DNA from 4 places in the Streptomyces sp. NPDC058052 genome. Region 1 is predicted to be linked to each of the others. Evidence: riboswitches for the same ligand, from Rfam matches in the RefSeq annotation. Region 1 holds a riboswitch; each other region holds the start of a gene.
What was found. Region 1 has a riboswitch for cobalamin ahead of ACFVU3_RS25505 (ABC transporter substrate-binding protein). Riboswitches for the same ligand answer to the same signal wherever they lie in the genome.
Positions count from the first base shown of each region.

Region 1 (3,198 bases):
GCCGGCGAGGACGAGCCGGGGGCCGCTCATGGTGGAGCCGCGGCGAGCGAGTCCGTAGACGAGGACGAGGGCGAGGAGGGAGCCGGCGAAGGCGCCGGCGGGGAGGGCGAGGGCGGTCGTCGCCCCGATGCCGAGGACGATGACGAGGACGGCGCCGGTGGAGGCGCCGGAGGAGATCCCGAGCAGGAAGGGGTCGGCGAGCCGGTTCCGTACGAGGGCCTGGAGGACGGCGCCGACGACCGCGAGCCCGGCGCCGACGACGGCGCCGAGCAGGACCCGGGGCAGCCGTACGTCGAGGACGATCGTGCGGTACGGGGAGGGGCCGGCCCGCCCGGTCAGGGCGTCGAGCACCTGGCCGGGCGGGATCCGTACGGAGCCGAGCGCGAGGGAGGCGAGGACGGCGGCCGCGAGCGCGGCGAGGAGTCCGGCGACGACGGCGGTGTACCGGGCCCGCCCGGGCGCGGGCCGCCGCGCGGGGGCGGGGGCGGTCTCCGGGCGGGCGGGGCGGGTTCCGGTGGTCATCGGCGGGTGGCCGGGTGGAGCTGGGCGGCGAGCTTGCCGACGGCGGCGGGGACGCGGACGCCGAGGACGGTGTCGGAGAGCGGGAGGACGGCGAAGCGGTGGTTCCTGATCGCGGGGACGTCCTTGAGGGCGGGGTCGTCGAGGAGGCGGCGCTTCTTCTGCTCGACGGTGGTGGAGCCGTAGTCGTAGATGAGGACGACCTCGGGCCTGCGGGCGACGACCTCCTCCCAGGAGGCGTCGCCGAAGGGCTTGTCGAGGTCGGCGAAGACGTTGCGGCCGCCGGCGCGGGCGATGACGTCGTTGCCGATGCCCCGGCCGCCGGCGGTGAAGGCGGTCTTGTCGCCGCTGTCGTAGACGAAGACGGAGACCGGTTCCACGCCTTCGATCCGCCGGCCGGTGGCGGCGAGGGTGGCGCGGGCGTCCTCGTTCCACCGTTCGGCGCGGTCGGGGACGCCGAAGGTGCGGCCGACCTCGGTGATCTCGCGGTAGAGGTCGTCGACGGAGACGGCGCCGGTGGTGCAGTACTCGGTGTTGAGGCGGGTGGCGACGCCGGCGTCGGCCAGGTCGTCCCTGCTCCGGCCGGCCTTGGCGTCGAAGGCGCTGGTGTAGCCGCCGTAGACGAAGTCGGGGTTCGCGGCGAGGAGGGCCTCCTTGGAGGGGTACTCCTTCGCGAGGACGGGGACGGAGCGGTACGCCTTCGCGTAGGCGGGGAGGACGGCGTCGTCGAGGTAGGCGGTGCCGGCGAGGGACTTCTCCAGGCCGAGGGCGAGCATCACCTCGGTGACGTGCTGGTTCATGGTGACCGCGCGCTTCGGCGGGGCCTGGAGGGTGGTGGTCGTGCCGCAGTTGGTGATCTCGTACGGGAAGCCGGGCGCGGGCTTCGCGGTGCCGGGGGCGCTCGCGGGGGCGGCGGTGCAGGCGGCGAGCAGGGGCAGCAGGGCGGCGGCGAGCGGCAGCCGGTGACGCCAGGTCATGGCGGAGCCTCCTCCGGGGATTTCCACGTCCCCGATCGGTGGTGAGAAGGCGGCAGGTCAGTTCCTGGCTGGCGGCCCCCGGGCGGGGGCCGGTCACAGTGGCGGGACCGCGCCGGATTCGTCACCGGCTTCCTGGGTCCTGCCGCCCTGAAAGGTCGCGCACAGACTACTGGTCCGGACGCGCGGGGAGGGGTACGGCTACGCGTACTCCTCGACGACCTTCACGTCCTCCTCCGTCACGACGCCGTCGACGATCGTGTACGAGCGGAACTGGAAGGGTCCGGCGGCGTCGGTGTCGGCCGTGGAGACGAGCACGTAGTGGGCGCCGGGCTCGTTGGCGTAGGTGATGTCGGTGCGGGACGGGTACGCCTCGGTCGCCGTGTGCGAGTGGTAGATGATCACGGGCTCCTCGTCCCGGTCGTCCATCTCGCGGTAGAGCTTGAGGAGGTCGGCGGAGTCGAACTCGTAGAAGGTGGGCGAGCGGGCGGCGTTGAGCATCGGGATGAACCGCTCGGGGCGGCCCGCGCCGACCGGTCCCGCGACGACGCCGCAGGCTTCGTCGGGGTGGTCCGCGCGGGCGTGTTCCACGATCCGGTCGTACAGGGCCCGGGTGATGGTCAGCATGCCGACAGGATAAGCAGACGGGCCGTTCCGTACCGAGGAGTGGTACGGAACGGCCCGGATGCTGGACGCGACCCTTGTTACGACCGCTTGACGAAGGCGGCGCCCTCGGGGTTGCGGGCCTTGAGGACCAGGTAGGAGACGGCGAGGAGCAGACCCCAGACCGGGGCGCCGTAGAGGGCGACGCGGTTGCCCGCGTCCATGCCCATGGTCACGACGACCAGGCCGATGAAGGCGAGGGCGAAGACGCTGGCCCAGATGCCGCCGGGGGCCTTGAAGGAGGACTGGGGCAGTTCGCCGCGGTCGGCCTTGAGGCGGTAGCGGATCTGGCAGACCAGGATCATGATCCAGGCCCACATGCCGGAGATGGTGGCGAAGGAGACGACGTAGTTGAAGGCGTCGCCGGGCCACTGGTAGTTGATCCAGACGCCGACCATCATCAGCGCGGCCGAGAAGGTGGTGCCGACGAGCGGGGTGCCGCGCTTGGTCAGGCGGGTGAAGAGCTTCGGGCCCTGGCCGTTGAGCGCGAGGTCGCGCAGCATGCGGCCGGTGGAGTACATGCCCGAGTTGCAGGAGGAGAGCGCGGCCGTCAGGACGACGAAGTTGACGATGGCGGCGCCGGCCTGGAGGCCCATCTCCTCGAAGGCGGCGACGAACGGCGAGACGCCCGGCTTGAAGTGGGTCCACGGGACGACCGACAGGATCATGATGAGCGCGCCGACGTAGAAGACGGCGATGCGCCACGGCACGGTGTTGATGGCCTTGGGCAGGACGGTCTTCGGGTCCTTCGACTCGCCGGCGGTGACGCCGACCAGCTCGACCGCGAGGAAGGCGAACATGACCATCTGGAGGGTCATGAGGGTGGAGGCGATGCCGTTCTCGCCGGCGAAGAAGCCGCCGAGGTCCCACAGGTGGGTGATGGAGGCGGTGTCACCGGCGTCGGAGAAGCCGAGGGTGAGGATGCCGGCGCAGATCAGGATCATGCCGATGATGGCGGTGACCTTGACCATGGAGAACCAGAACTCCAGCTCGCCGAAGAGCTTCACGGAGATCAGGTTGGCGCCGTAGAGGATCACGGTGA
Region 1 is NZ_JBHVRX010000020.1:46,998-50,195, forward strand. It holds gene ACFVU3_RS25500 (FecCD family ABC transporter permease) at 1-522, opposite strand, end outside; gene ACFVU3_RS25505 (ABC transporter substrate-binding protein) at 519-1,496, opposite strand; cobalamin riboswitch at 1,534-1,672, opposite strand; gene ACFVU3_RS25510 (Mov34/MPN/PAD-1 family protein) at 1,695-2,120, opposite strand; gene ACFVU3_RS25515 (amino acid permease) at 2,198-3,198, opposite strand, start outside.

Region 2 (3,198 bases), on a different contig from region 1:
TGGCGACGTCGGCGGGCAGGGCGCCGAGGTCCGCCTCGGCGCGGATCGTGGCGAAGGAGCGGCGGTAGATCTCGGCGCCGTCCTTCTCGTACTCGTACATCATCGGCTCTCCATCGGTCTCTGGCGGGCCGCCGCGACGGCCTCGGCCAGGGCGGAACGGGGGACGGGGGCGCCGTCCAGCAGGTAGGTGTCGGAGTCCCGTGCGGTGACCTCGATCCGGAGGCCGTGCGGATGCCCGCAGCGGCGCTCGCAGCCGGAGTAGTGCACGGGCAGCGGTCCGCCGGGCGCGCGCGCCGCGTCCGCCCGCACGTCGGCGAGGGACTTGGCGCAGCCGGGGGTCCCGGTGCAGGCGGTGACGCCGGTGCCGGGGGCGGCGGGGTCGGTGATCAGGCCGTGGGCGGCGAGCGCGGGGAGCAGGTCCGGGGACGGCCCCACGACGACCACCCCGCGCCACGGGGTGAGCCGCACCTCGGCCGCGCCCCCGCCGAGCGCCCGCAGCTGGGCGGCGGTCAGCCGGCCGAGGGGGGCGAGGACGTGGAGGGCGTGGCCGCCGAGCGGGCCGGGTGCGGGCGGGAGCGCCGGCGGAGGGGAGGAGGAGGGTACGGGCTCCGCGGCGATCCCCGCGCGGGCCAGGGCACCGGCCCACTCCGGGAGGTGCCCGGCGGGGAGCTCGCGCGGGCGCCAGGCACCGGTGCCGGCGGCCTCGGCGGCGTCGAGGAAGGCGAGCGCGCAGGCGAGCGCGGCCGGGACGGCGTCGGCGGCGGGCAGCCGGAAGGTCCGGGCGCCGGCCGTCAGGAGCGCGGCGCCGCCCGGTGCTGCGATCAAGGTCACATCGCCGCCGAGGCCGGTGACGTCGCCGCGGCCGTCGTCGAGGACGAAGAGGAAGCGGCCGGAGAGGGCCGCCGCGCGGGGCTCCGCGCAGAGCGCCGCGTCCAGGGCGCGGGCCCACAACTGGACGTCGGCGTGGCCGAGTCCGTCGAGTCCGGAGGCGGGGGAGGCGACGATGTTCCGCACCCGCTCGTGGGTGGGGGAGGGCAGCAGTCCGGCGTCGGCGAGGAGCGCGGCGAGGCGGGCGCCGCAGCCGTCGCGCAGACCGCGCAGCTCGGCGTTGCCGCGCGAGGTGACGGAGAGGCTGCCGTCGCCCAGGTCCTCGGCGGCGGCCGCCAGCACATCGAGCTGACGACTCGTCAATCGCCCTGCGGGAAGGCGGAGTCGGGCGAGGGGACCGTCGGCGGCTGCGTGCAGCCGGAGCGCCCCCGGGCACGCGTCGCCTCGGTCCCGTATGCGAGGTTCGCCCGCTTCGGGCGGGCTGGGCGGGGTCGGCGGCATGGCGGCGAGCATACCCACGGGGAACCGGGCGGCCACCGAGTGTGATCCGGCCGACTCCCCGACCCTCTCCGGCCCGCCGACGCCACGATCTACTATGCAGATCGGCATGGGGTCCCAGGACCCCGGGGAGGAAGCCCGGTGAGAATCCGGCGCGGTCCCGCCACTGTGAGCCCGAGCCGGCGACGGCCCGGGTGAGTCAGGAACTCCCTTCCCCACGCTCTCGGCTTCGCTCGAGCGAGGGGAGGCCCCAACCCAACGACCACCCGGGGCGCGGACAACCCCGAGGAAGGCCCGAGCCTCGCCATGCTCCTGCTGCTGTCGCACTCCGACACCGACCTGCTCAGCGCCCGCGCGGCCAACGCGGCCGCGCCCGAGGGCCCGGTCCCGTACCGCTTCGCCAACCCCTCCCGGCTTCCGCTCGCCGACCTCCCCGGCCTCCTCGACGGCGCCGACCTCGTCGTCGTCCGCCTCCTCGGCGGCGTCCGCTCCTGGCAGGAGGGCCTCGACGCGGTCCTCGCCACCGGCAGGCCCGTCGTCGTCCTCAGCGGCGAACAGGCCCCCGACGCCCAGCTGATGGCCGCCTCCACCGTGCCGGTCGGCGTCGCCACCGAGGCGCACGCCTACCTCGCCCACGGCGGCCCCGCCAACCTGGAGCAGCTGGCCCGCTTCCTCTCCGACACCGTCCTCCTCACCGGCCACGGCTTCGAGGCCCCGGCCGCCGCCCCCACCTGGGGCCCCCTGGACCGGGCCGCCCGGGACGTGCCCGGCCCGACGATCGCCGTGCTCTACTACCGCGCCCACCACATGAGCGGGAACACCGCCTTCGTCGGCGCCCTCTGCGACGCGATCGAGGACGCCGGGGCCCGCCCCCTCCCGCTCTACGTGGCCTCCCTGCGCGCCCCCGAGGAGGAGCTGCTCGCCGTCCTCCGCGGCGCCGACGCCATCGTCACCACCGTCCTCGCCGCCGGCGGCACCAAGCCGGCCGCCGCCCAGGCGGGCGGCGACGAGGAGGCATGGGACGCGGGCGCGCTCGCCGCGCTCGACGTGCCGGTGCTCCAGGCGCTCTGCCTCACCGGCTCGCGCTCCGCCTGGGAGGAGAACGACGAGGGCCTGTCGCCGCTGGACGCGGCCAGCCAGGTCGCCGTCCCCGAGTTCGACGGGCGCCTCATCACCGTCCCGTTCTCCTTCAAGGAGATCGACGCCGACGGCCTGCCCGCCTACGTCGCCGACGCCGAGCGCGCCGCCCGCGTGGCCGGCATCGCCGTCCGCCACGCCCGCCTCCGGCACATCCCGAACGCCGAGAAGAAGCTGGCGCTCGTCCTCTCCGCGTACCCCACCAAGCACTCCCGCATCGGCAACGCGGTCGGCCTCGACACCCCCGCCTCCGCCGTCTCCCTGCTGCGCCGGCTGATCGCCGAGGGCTACGACTTCGGCCCGGAGGAGGACCTCCCCGGCCTGGTCTCCGGCGACGGCGACGAGCTGATCTACGCCCTCATCGAGGCCGGCGGCCACGACCAGGAGTGGCTCACCGAGGAGCAGCTGGCGAAGAACCCGGTCCGCATCCCGGCCGCCGACTACAAGCGCTGGTACGCCGAGCTCCCGGCCGAACTGCGCGAGCGGGTCGAGGAGCACTGGGGCCCGGCCCCCGGCGAGATGTTCCTCGACCGCTCCCGGAACCCGGAGGGCGACATCGTCCTCGCGGCCCTCCGCCGCGGGAACCTCCTCGTCCTCATCCAGCCGCCGCGCGGCTTCGGCGAGAACCCGATCGCGATCTACCACGACCCCGACCTGCCGCCCTCCCACCACTACCTGGCCGCCTACCGCTGGATCGCGGCCCGCGCGCAGGACGGCGGCTTCGGCGCCGACGCC
Region 2 is NZ_JBHVRX010000005.1:113,755-116,952, forward strand. It holds gene ACFVU3_RS09355 (precorrin-8X methylmutase) at 1-100, opposite strand, end outside; gene ACFVU3_RS09360 (cobalamin biosynthesis protein CobG) at 100-1,341, opposite strand; cobalamin riboswitch at 1,421-1,554, shown strand; gene cobN (cobaltochelatase subunit CobN) at 1,633-3,198, shown strand, end outside.
Region 2: another riboswitch for cobalamin. It lies ahead of cobN (cobaltochelatase subunit CobN); the one in region 1 lies ahead of ACFVU3_RS25505 (ABC transporter substrate-binding protein).

Region 3 (3,198 bases), on a different contig from region 1:
CCCCGGCCGGGTGACCTGCGCCGTCGGCACGCTCCACCCCGCGGGCAGCCCCTCCGGCACGACGGCCACGGTGACGATCGTCGCCGAGCCCTCGCGTACGGGCACCCTCACGGACACCGCGACGGTCAGCGCCGCCCAGTCCGACCCGACGCCGGGCAACAACACCGCGACCCGCGCCACCACGGTGGACAACAGCCGTGGCTGCACGATCATCGGGACCAGCGGCGCCGACACCCTGAACGGCACGTACGCCGGTGATGTGATCTGCGCGCTCAGCGGCAACGACACCGTCAACGCGGGCTTCGGCAACGACACCGTCCACGCCGGGCCGGGCAACGACCGGGCGGACGGCAGCTACCACAACGACACCCTGATCGGCGGTCCGGGTTCCGACACCCTCCTCGGCGACTACGGCAACGACACCCTGAACACGGTGGACGGCGTGGCCGGCAACGACACCGCGAACGGCGGCCTCAACACGGACACCTGCACCACGGACCCCTCCGACACCCGCATCAGCTGCCCCTGACCCCTCCCTGCCGGGGCCCGCGACCGGAGCGGGCCAGGCCCCCCGCCCGGCCGGCGGCGCGCAGGACACCGCGCCGCCGGCCGGGCTCCGGCACGGGCCGGCGGCCCGAACCCGGCCGCCCGGAAGCGGCGGCTCGCCCGCGCCGGATCGTCATCTAAAATTCAACGCGGCTGCGGGGCCGCGACCTGCCGCGACGAGCGGTGGTCGCGGAACGGCCGGCCCACCGGTCGAGGAGAGCGATCCGGTCCAGGGAGGGGTCCCGGCCCCGAAGGACCACATGACGTTGATCACGAAAGCCCGGGGAATCGCCTGACCACCGGCGCGCGTCTCAGTGGTACGGGAGGCCCATCTCCCCGTCCACGTACAGAAGACCCCCAGGGAGAAGTGAGGTATGCCGGTGATCTGCGTCGGAGGCATGATCGGGATCGGCAAGACGAGTGTGGCCGAGCTGCTCGCGAAGGAGCTGGGCACCGAGGTCTTCTACGAGAGCGTGGACGACAACCCGATCCTCCCGCTGTTCTACTCGGCGAGCCCCGAGGAGATCCAGGCGAAGCGCTACCCCTTCCTGCTCCAGCTGTACTTCCTGCAGACGCGGTTCGCCGCGATCAAGGAGGCGTACAAGCAGGACGACAGCGTGCTCGACCGGTCGATCTACGAGGACTGGTACTTCGCCAAGGTCAACCACGACCTCGGCCGGATCAGCTCCCTGGAGATGCAGGTCTACGAGGGCCTGCTCGACGAGATGATGCGCGAGATCGAGGGCCTGCCGTACCGCAAGGCGCCCGACCTCATGGTCTACCTCAAGGCGGACTTCGAGACGGTGCTGCACCGGATCGGGCTGCGCGGACGCGACTTCGAGCAGGACGAGAGCCTCGTCGAGTACTACCGCACGCTGTGGACCGGTTACGACGAGTGGGTGCACCAGCACTACTCCGCCAGCGACGTCCTCGTCGTCGACATGAACCACACGGACGTCGTGAACAACCCCGACGACGCGGCCCGCGTGGCCCAGGAGGTCAGGAACGCCCTGGCGGCGGTCGCGCACCGCGCCTGACCCGCGGGGCGGCACCAAGATCCCTCTGTGGTAGCTTGCCCGGGCCAGTCGCACCTCTGTACGCACCGACGCGGTACGTGCACGGGTCAGGGAATCCGGTGGGAATCCGGAGCTGACGCGCAGCGGTGAGGGTGACGGGCGGGACATCGGCCACTGGACCCCCGAGGGGTCTGGGAAGGCGTCCCGTCCGGACGATCCCGAGTCCGAAGACCTGCTGGCGCCCCGGGGGGCGCGGGTCGCCGTCCGGGGAGCACCGTACGACAGGCTCCGCGCATGAGCCGTGACGCAGAGGACTCCCCACCGTGCCCTTCGCACCTCCCGTCCGTTCCGCCGTGCTGCTCGTGGCCGGCGCCGTTCTCGTGGCCGGCTGCGGCGCCGGCGCCCCCGCGGCCCCGGCCGGAGGGAAGGGGCCGGCCTCCGGACCGGGCCCCGTCGCCCTCGACAACTGCGGGCAGCGGGTCGAGGTCGCCCACACGCCGCGCCGCGCCGTCGCCCTCGACCAGGGCTCGGCCGAGATCCTCTTCTCGCTCGGCCTCGCCGACCGCATGGTGGGCACGGCCACCTGGACGGATCCCGTCCTGAAGGGCCTGGAGAAGGCGAACGCCACCGTCCCCCGGCTCGCCGAGCGCTACCCGTCGTTCGAGAAGGTGCTCGACACCGAACCCGACTTCGTCAGCGCTTCCTTCCTCTACACGCTGGGCAAGGGCGGTGTGGCGCCCAGGGAGCGGTTCACGCGGCTCGGCGTTCCCACCTACCTCTCCCCCACCGACTGCGTCGGCAAGGACAACAGCGGCGACGGCGACGGCGTCCGGACCGCGCCGCTGACCATGGACACCGTGTACGGCGAGGTCCGCGACCTGGCCAGAATCTTCGGCGTCCCGGAGCGCGGCGAGAAGCTCGTCGGCGAACTCCGCGCCCGCGTCACGAAGGCCACGGCCGGCGCCGACTTCGCCGGCGCCTCCGTCCTCTACTGGTTCTCGGACTCCCAGGGGCCCTACATGGCCGGATGCTGCGGCGCGCCGGGGATCGTCAGCGGGGTGCTCGGCGTGAAGAACGTCTTCGACGACACGAAGGAGGAGTGGCCGCAGATCAACTGGGAGACCGTCGCCGACCGCGACCCCGACGTGCTGGTGATCGCCGATCTGACCCGCAAGGCCCAGTCGGCCGAGAGCGCCGCGAAGAAGATCGAGTTCCTGGAGTCCCACCCCGTCACCCGGAACATGACGGCGGTGCGGAAGAAGCGGTACGTGATCCTCAGCGGCCAGGCCATGAACCCCACGATCCGCACCGTCGAGGGCATCGAGCAGGTGGCCGCCGCGCTGCGGACGTACGGGCTCGCGAAGTGACCCGGTCCCGTACGGCGGGAGACTCCGGACGGACGGCCGACGGCTCCCGCACGACGGCACGCTCCGGACGGACGGCCGACGACTCCCGTACGACGGAAGGCTCCGGACGGACCGTCCTCCGTGCCTCCCGGGCGCTGCCGCCCGTCGCCGGGGCCGCCGGGATCCTCCTTCTGTGCGCCTCCGTCGCCCTGGCCCTCACCATCGGTCCGGCGGACATCCGCGTCGCGGACGCCTGGTCCGTCGTCGCCTCCCGCCTCGGCGGGAACCCG
Region 3 is NZ_JBHVRX010000013.1:110,505-113,702, reverse strand. It holds gene ACFVU3_RS19755 (calcium-binding protein) at 1-529, shown strand, start outside; gene ACFVU3_RS19750 (deoxynucleoside kinase) at 921-1,583, shown strand; cobalamin riboswitch at 1,672-1,796, shown strand; gene ACFVU3_RS19745 (ABC transporter substrate-binding protein) at 1,886-2,929, shown strand; gene ACFVU3_RS19740 (FecCD family ABC transporter permease) at 3,064-3,198, shown strand, end outside.
Region 3: another riboswitch for cobalamin. It lies ahead of ACFVU3_RS19745 (ABC transporter substrate-binding protein); the one in region 1 lies ahead of ACFVU3_RS25505 (ABC transporter substrate-binding protein).

Region 4 (3,198 bases), on a different contig from region 1:
CGCGCCGAGCCCGGCCAGCGACCGCCAGACGGCCGCCCGGGTCGTCGCCCCGAGCCGCGCCGCCTGCGCCTGCCGCACCTTGGCCTGCGCGTCGAGCAGCAGGAACACGATCCGGTACATCACCAGGGCCACGTCCACCACCGGCGCCGGCACCCTGGCCCGCACCAGGCGCGGCAGCACGTCGGACACCGGCGTGGTGAACGCGAACAGCAGCACGCCCAGCGAGGCCGAGGCCGTCCGCAGCAACAGTTCCCCGGCGTGCGCCGGCCCGTCCGGAGCCCAGGCCACGGCGCCGCCGGGCCCGCCCACCGCGAACAGCAGCGGGACGGCGCCCGTGACGCAGAAGCCCAGCGGGATCCGGAAGGCCCGCCACAGCTGCCGCCCCGGCACACCGGCCGGGCCGAGCAGCACGGAGAGCGTGGCCGCCGCGACCAGGAGCGCCCCGGGCCACGGCGGCAGACACACCGCGCAGAGGGTCAGGCCGAAGCCGAGCACGGCCTTCTCCGCCGGATGGCGGCGGCGCCAGCGACTGCTGTGCGCCGCCGCGTCGATCGGCAGCATCGGCGGCTACGCGTCCGCGCCCGCGCCCGGGGCGCCGCTCTCCTCGCGGGCCGCGGCCCGCTCCTCGCCCTGCCTCCGGCCGCGCCGCAGCCCGAAGTAGTAGGCGAGGACACCGGCGCCGAGCGCCGCCTGGAGGGCGAACAGCGCCGACTCGATCTCGCCGGACGGCGGCTCGTACAGCGGGCTGAACCACGGCTCGTAGTCCGGCCGGATCTCCGTGATCGCCGTCTCGGCCTCCGCGTCGGCGCCGGTGAACGGCTCCTCCTTGTGGTCGCCGAGACCGAGCGCCAGCGGCAGCACCGCCAGCGCCGCCACGAGCGCCAGCAGCAGGGTGTTGATCTTCGCGTTCCGGCTCATCACGCCGCCGCCTCCTCGCGTCGCTCGGACTTCGGCCGGGCGAGCACGCCGAGCCGCAGCAGGTCGCCCTTGCTGGACTGCGTGAGCAGCCGCACCACCAGGACGGTCAGCAGCCCCTCGCTCACGGCGAGCGGGATCTGCGTCACCGCGAAGATGGAGCCGAACTTCGCCAGCGAACCGGCGATGCCGCTGCCCGGGTCGGGGAACGCGACGGCCAGCTGGACGCTGGTCACGCAGTACGTCGACAGGTCGGCGACGAACGCGCCGAAGAACACGCTCACCATCAGCGGCGCTCCGGACCGCTTCAGCAGCACATAGGCGCCGTATCCCGCCCAGGGCCCGACGATCGCCATCGAGAAGACGTTCGCCCCCAGCGTGGTCAGCCCGCCGTGGGCGAGCAGCAGCGCCTGGAACAGCAGCGTGATCGTCCCGAGCACCGCCATGATCGGCGGCCGGAACAGGATGGCACCGAGCCCCGTACCCGTCGGGTGGGAACAACTTCCCGTCACCGACGGCAGTTTGAGCGCGGACAGGACGAACGTGAAGGCGCCGGAGGCGCCGAGCAGCAGGGTGGACTCGGGGTTGGCGCGCACCTCGCGGGTGAGCGCGCGGACGCCGTGGACGACGAACGGGGCCGACGCGACGCCCCAGGCGGCCGCATGGACGGGGGGCAGATACCCCTCGGCGATATGCATGATCGGGAGACCCTCTCCAGCACCTCGTGGATGGACAACGCGCCCTGGCCGGTCTCCTGGCTGACGGTAGTGACGCCCGACTCCGCCTTCCCACCCCGCGACGGTCTCCCGCGGCGGAGCAGTGGCTTCCCCGAGGGGATGGAGCCGGACCTCCCGATCACAGTGGCGAGGGCCGCACCGGTACTGCACCGGTTTCCCGAACACCAAGGCGCTGTGACATTAGTGTGTTGACCTGCTTCATCACAATGCGGGGTCGGTCACGTGCGCTGCGGAGTCCCCGTACCGGATCCGCCGCCGGGGCCCGTCAGACCTTGCGGTAGCCGTACGCCTCCGAGGCCGCGGCCGTCACCGCGGCGAGGTCGCCGCCGGCGCTCGCCGTCACCAGGGCGGCCACCGCGCCCTCCACGAAGGGGGCGTCCACGAGCCGTGTGCCCTCCGGGAGTTCGTCGCCCTCCGCGAGGAGCGCCTTCACGGTGAGGACCGCGCTGCCCAGGTCCACCAGGACGGCCACCCCGGCCCCCGCGTCGACGTCCCGCGCGGCCGCGGTGACCAGGTCGGCGCTCGTGCCGAGCCCGCCGTCGGGCGCACCGCCCGCCGCCGCGAGCGGTGCCAGGTCGCCGCCGCCGGCGAGTCCCCGCGCCAGCTCCGCGACCGCCGCCGCGACGGCCGCGCTGTGCGAGACCAGCACGATGCCGACCCGGTCCGCGCTCATCCGGCCGCCACCTCCTCCAGCGCGGCGAACAGCAGGGCGGAGGACGTCGCCCCCGGGTCCTGGTGTCCGACCGACCGCTCGCCGAGATAGCTGGCCCGCCCCTTGCGGGCGCGCAGCGGGACGGTCGCGAGGGCGCCTTCCCCGGCGGCGGTGCGGGCCGCCGCGAAGGACTCGGGCAGGGCCGCCACCGCGGGGGTCAGCGCGTCCAGCATCGTCTTGTCGCCCGGGACGGCCCCGCCGAGCTGCCCGACGGCCGCGACGCCGGCCGCCAGCGCCTGAGCGAGTTCGGCCCGTGTGACCTCACCGGCCTCGCCGAGCGCCTTGCCGGCCCGCCGCAGCAGTGTCCCGTACAGCGGGCCGGAGGCCCCGCCCACCGTGGAAATCAGCTGCCGTCCGGCGGCGACGAGGACCGCGCCCGGTGTCGCGGGCGGTTCCTCCGCCAGCGTCCCGGCCACCGCCGTGAACCCGCGCCGCAGGTTGGCGCCGTGGTCCGCGTCGCCGATCGCCGCGTCGAGCTCGGTCAGCCGGCCGGCCTCGCGGTCCACCGCCTCCGCCACCGCTCCCATCCAGCGCACCACGAACGCGGCGCCGTAGGTCTCCGTCATCGCCCGCTCACCGTCCCCAGCGCAGCGCGGCCGTCGACACCGGCGCGTCCCACAGCCGCAGCAGCTCCTCGTCCGCCGCGCACACCGTCACCGAGCACCCCGCCATGTCGAGCGAGGTCACGTAGTTCCCGACCAGCGTCCGCGCGACCGGCACCCGGCGGGCGTCCAGCACCCGCCGCACCTCCGCGTTGAACCCGTACAGCTCCAGGAGCGGCGTCCCGCCCATCCCGTTCACCAGCAGCAGCACCGGATCCGACGGCCGCAGGTC
Region 4 is NZ_JBHVRX010000027.1:79,565-82,762, reverse strand. It holds gene cbiQ (cobalt ECF transporter T component CbiQ) at 1-561, opposite strand, end outside; gene ACFVU3_RS30110 (energy-coupling factor ABC transporter substrate-binding protein) at 568-918, opposite strand; gene ACFVU3_RS30105 (energy-coupling factor ABC transporter permease) at 918-1,613, opposite strand; cobalamin riboswitch at 1,642-1,864, opposite strand; gene ACFVU3_RS30100 (PTS-dependent dihydroxyacetone kinase phosphotransferase subunit DhaM) at 1,918-2,325, opposite strand; gene dhaL (dihydroxyacetone kinase subunit DhaL) at 2,322-2,930, opposite strand; gene dhaK (dihydroxyacetone kinase subunit DhaK) at 2,938-3,198, opposite strand, start outside.
Region 4: another riboswitch for cobalamin. It lies ahead of ACFVU3_RS30105 (energy-coupling factor ABC transporter permease); the one in region 1 lies ahead of ACFVU3_RS25505 (ABC transporter substrate-binding protein).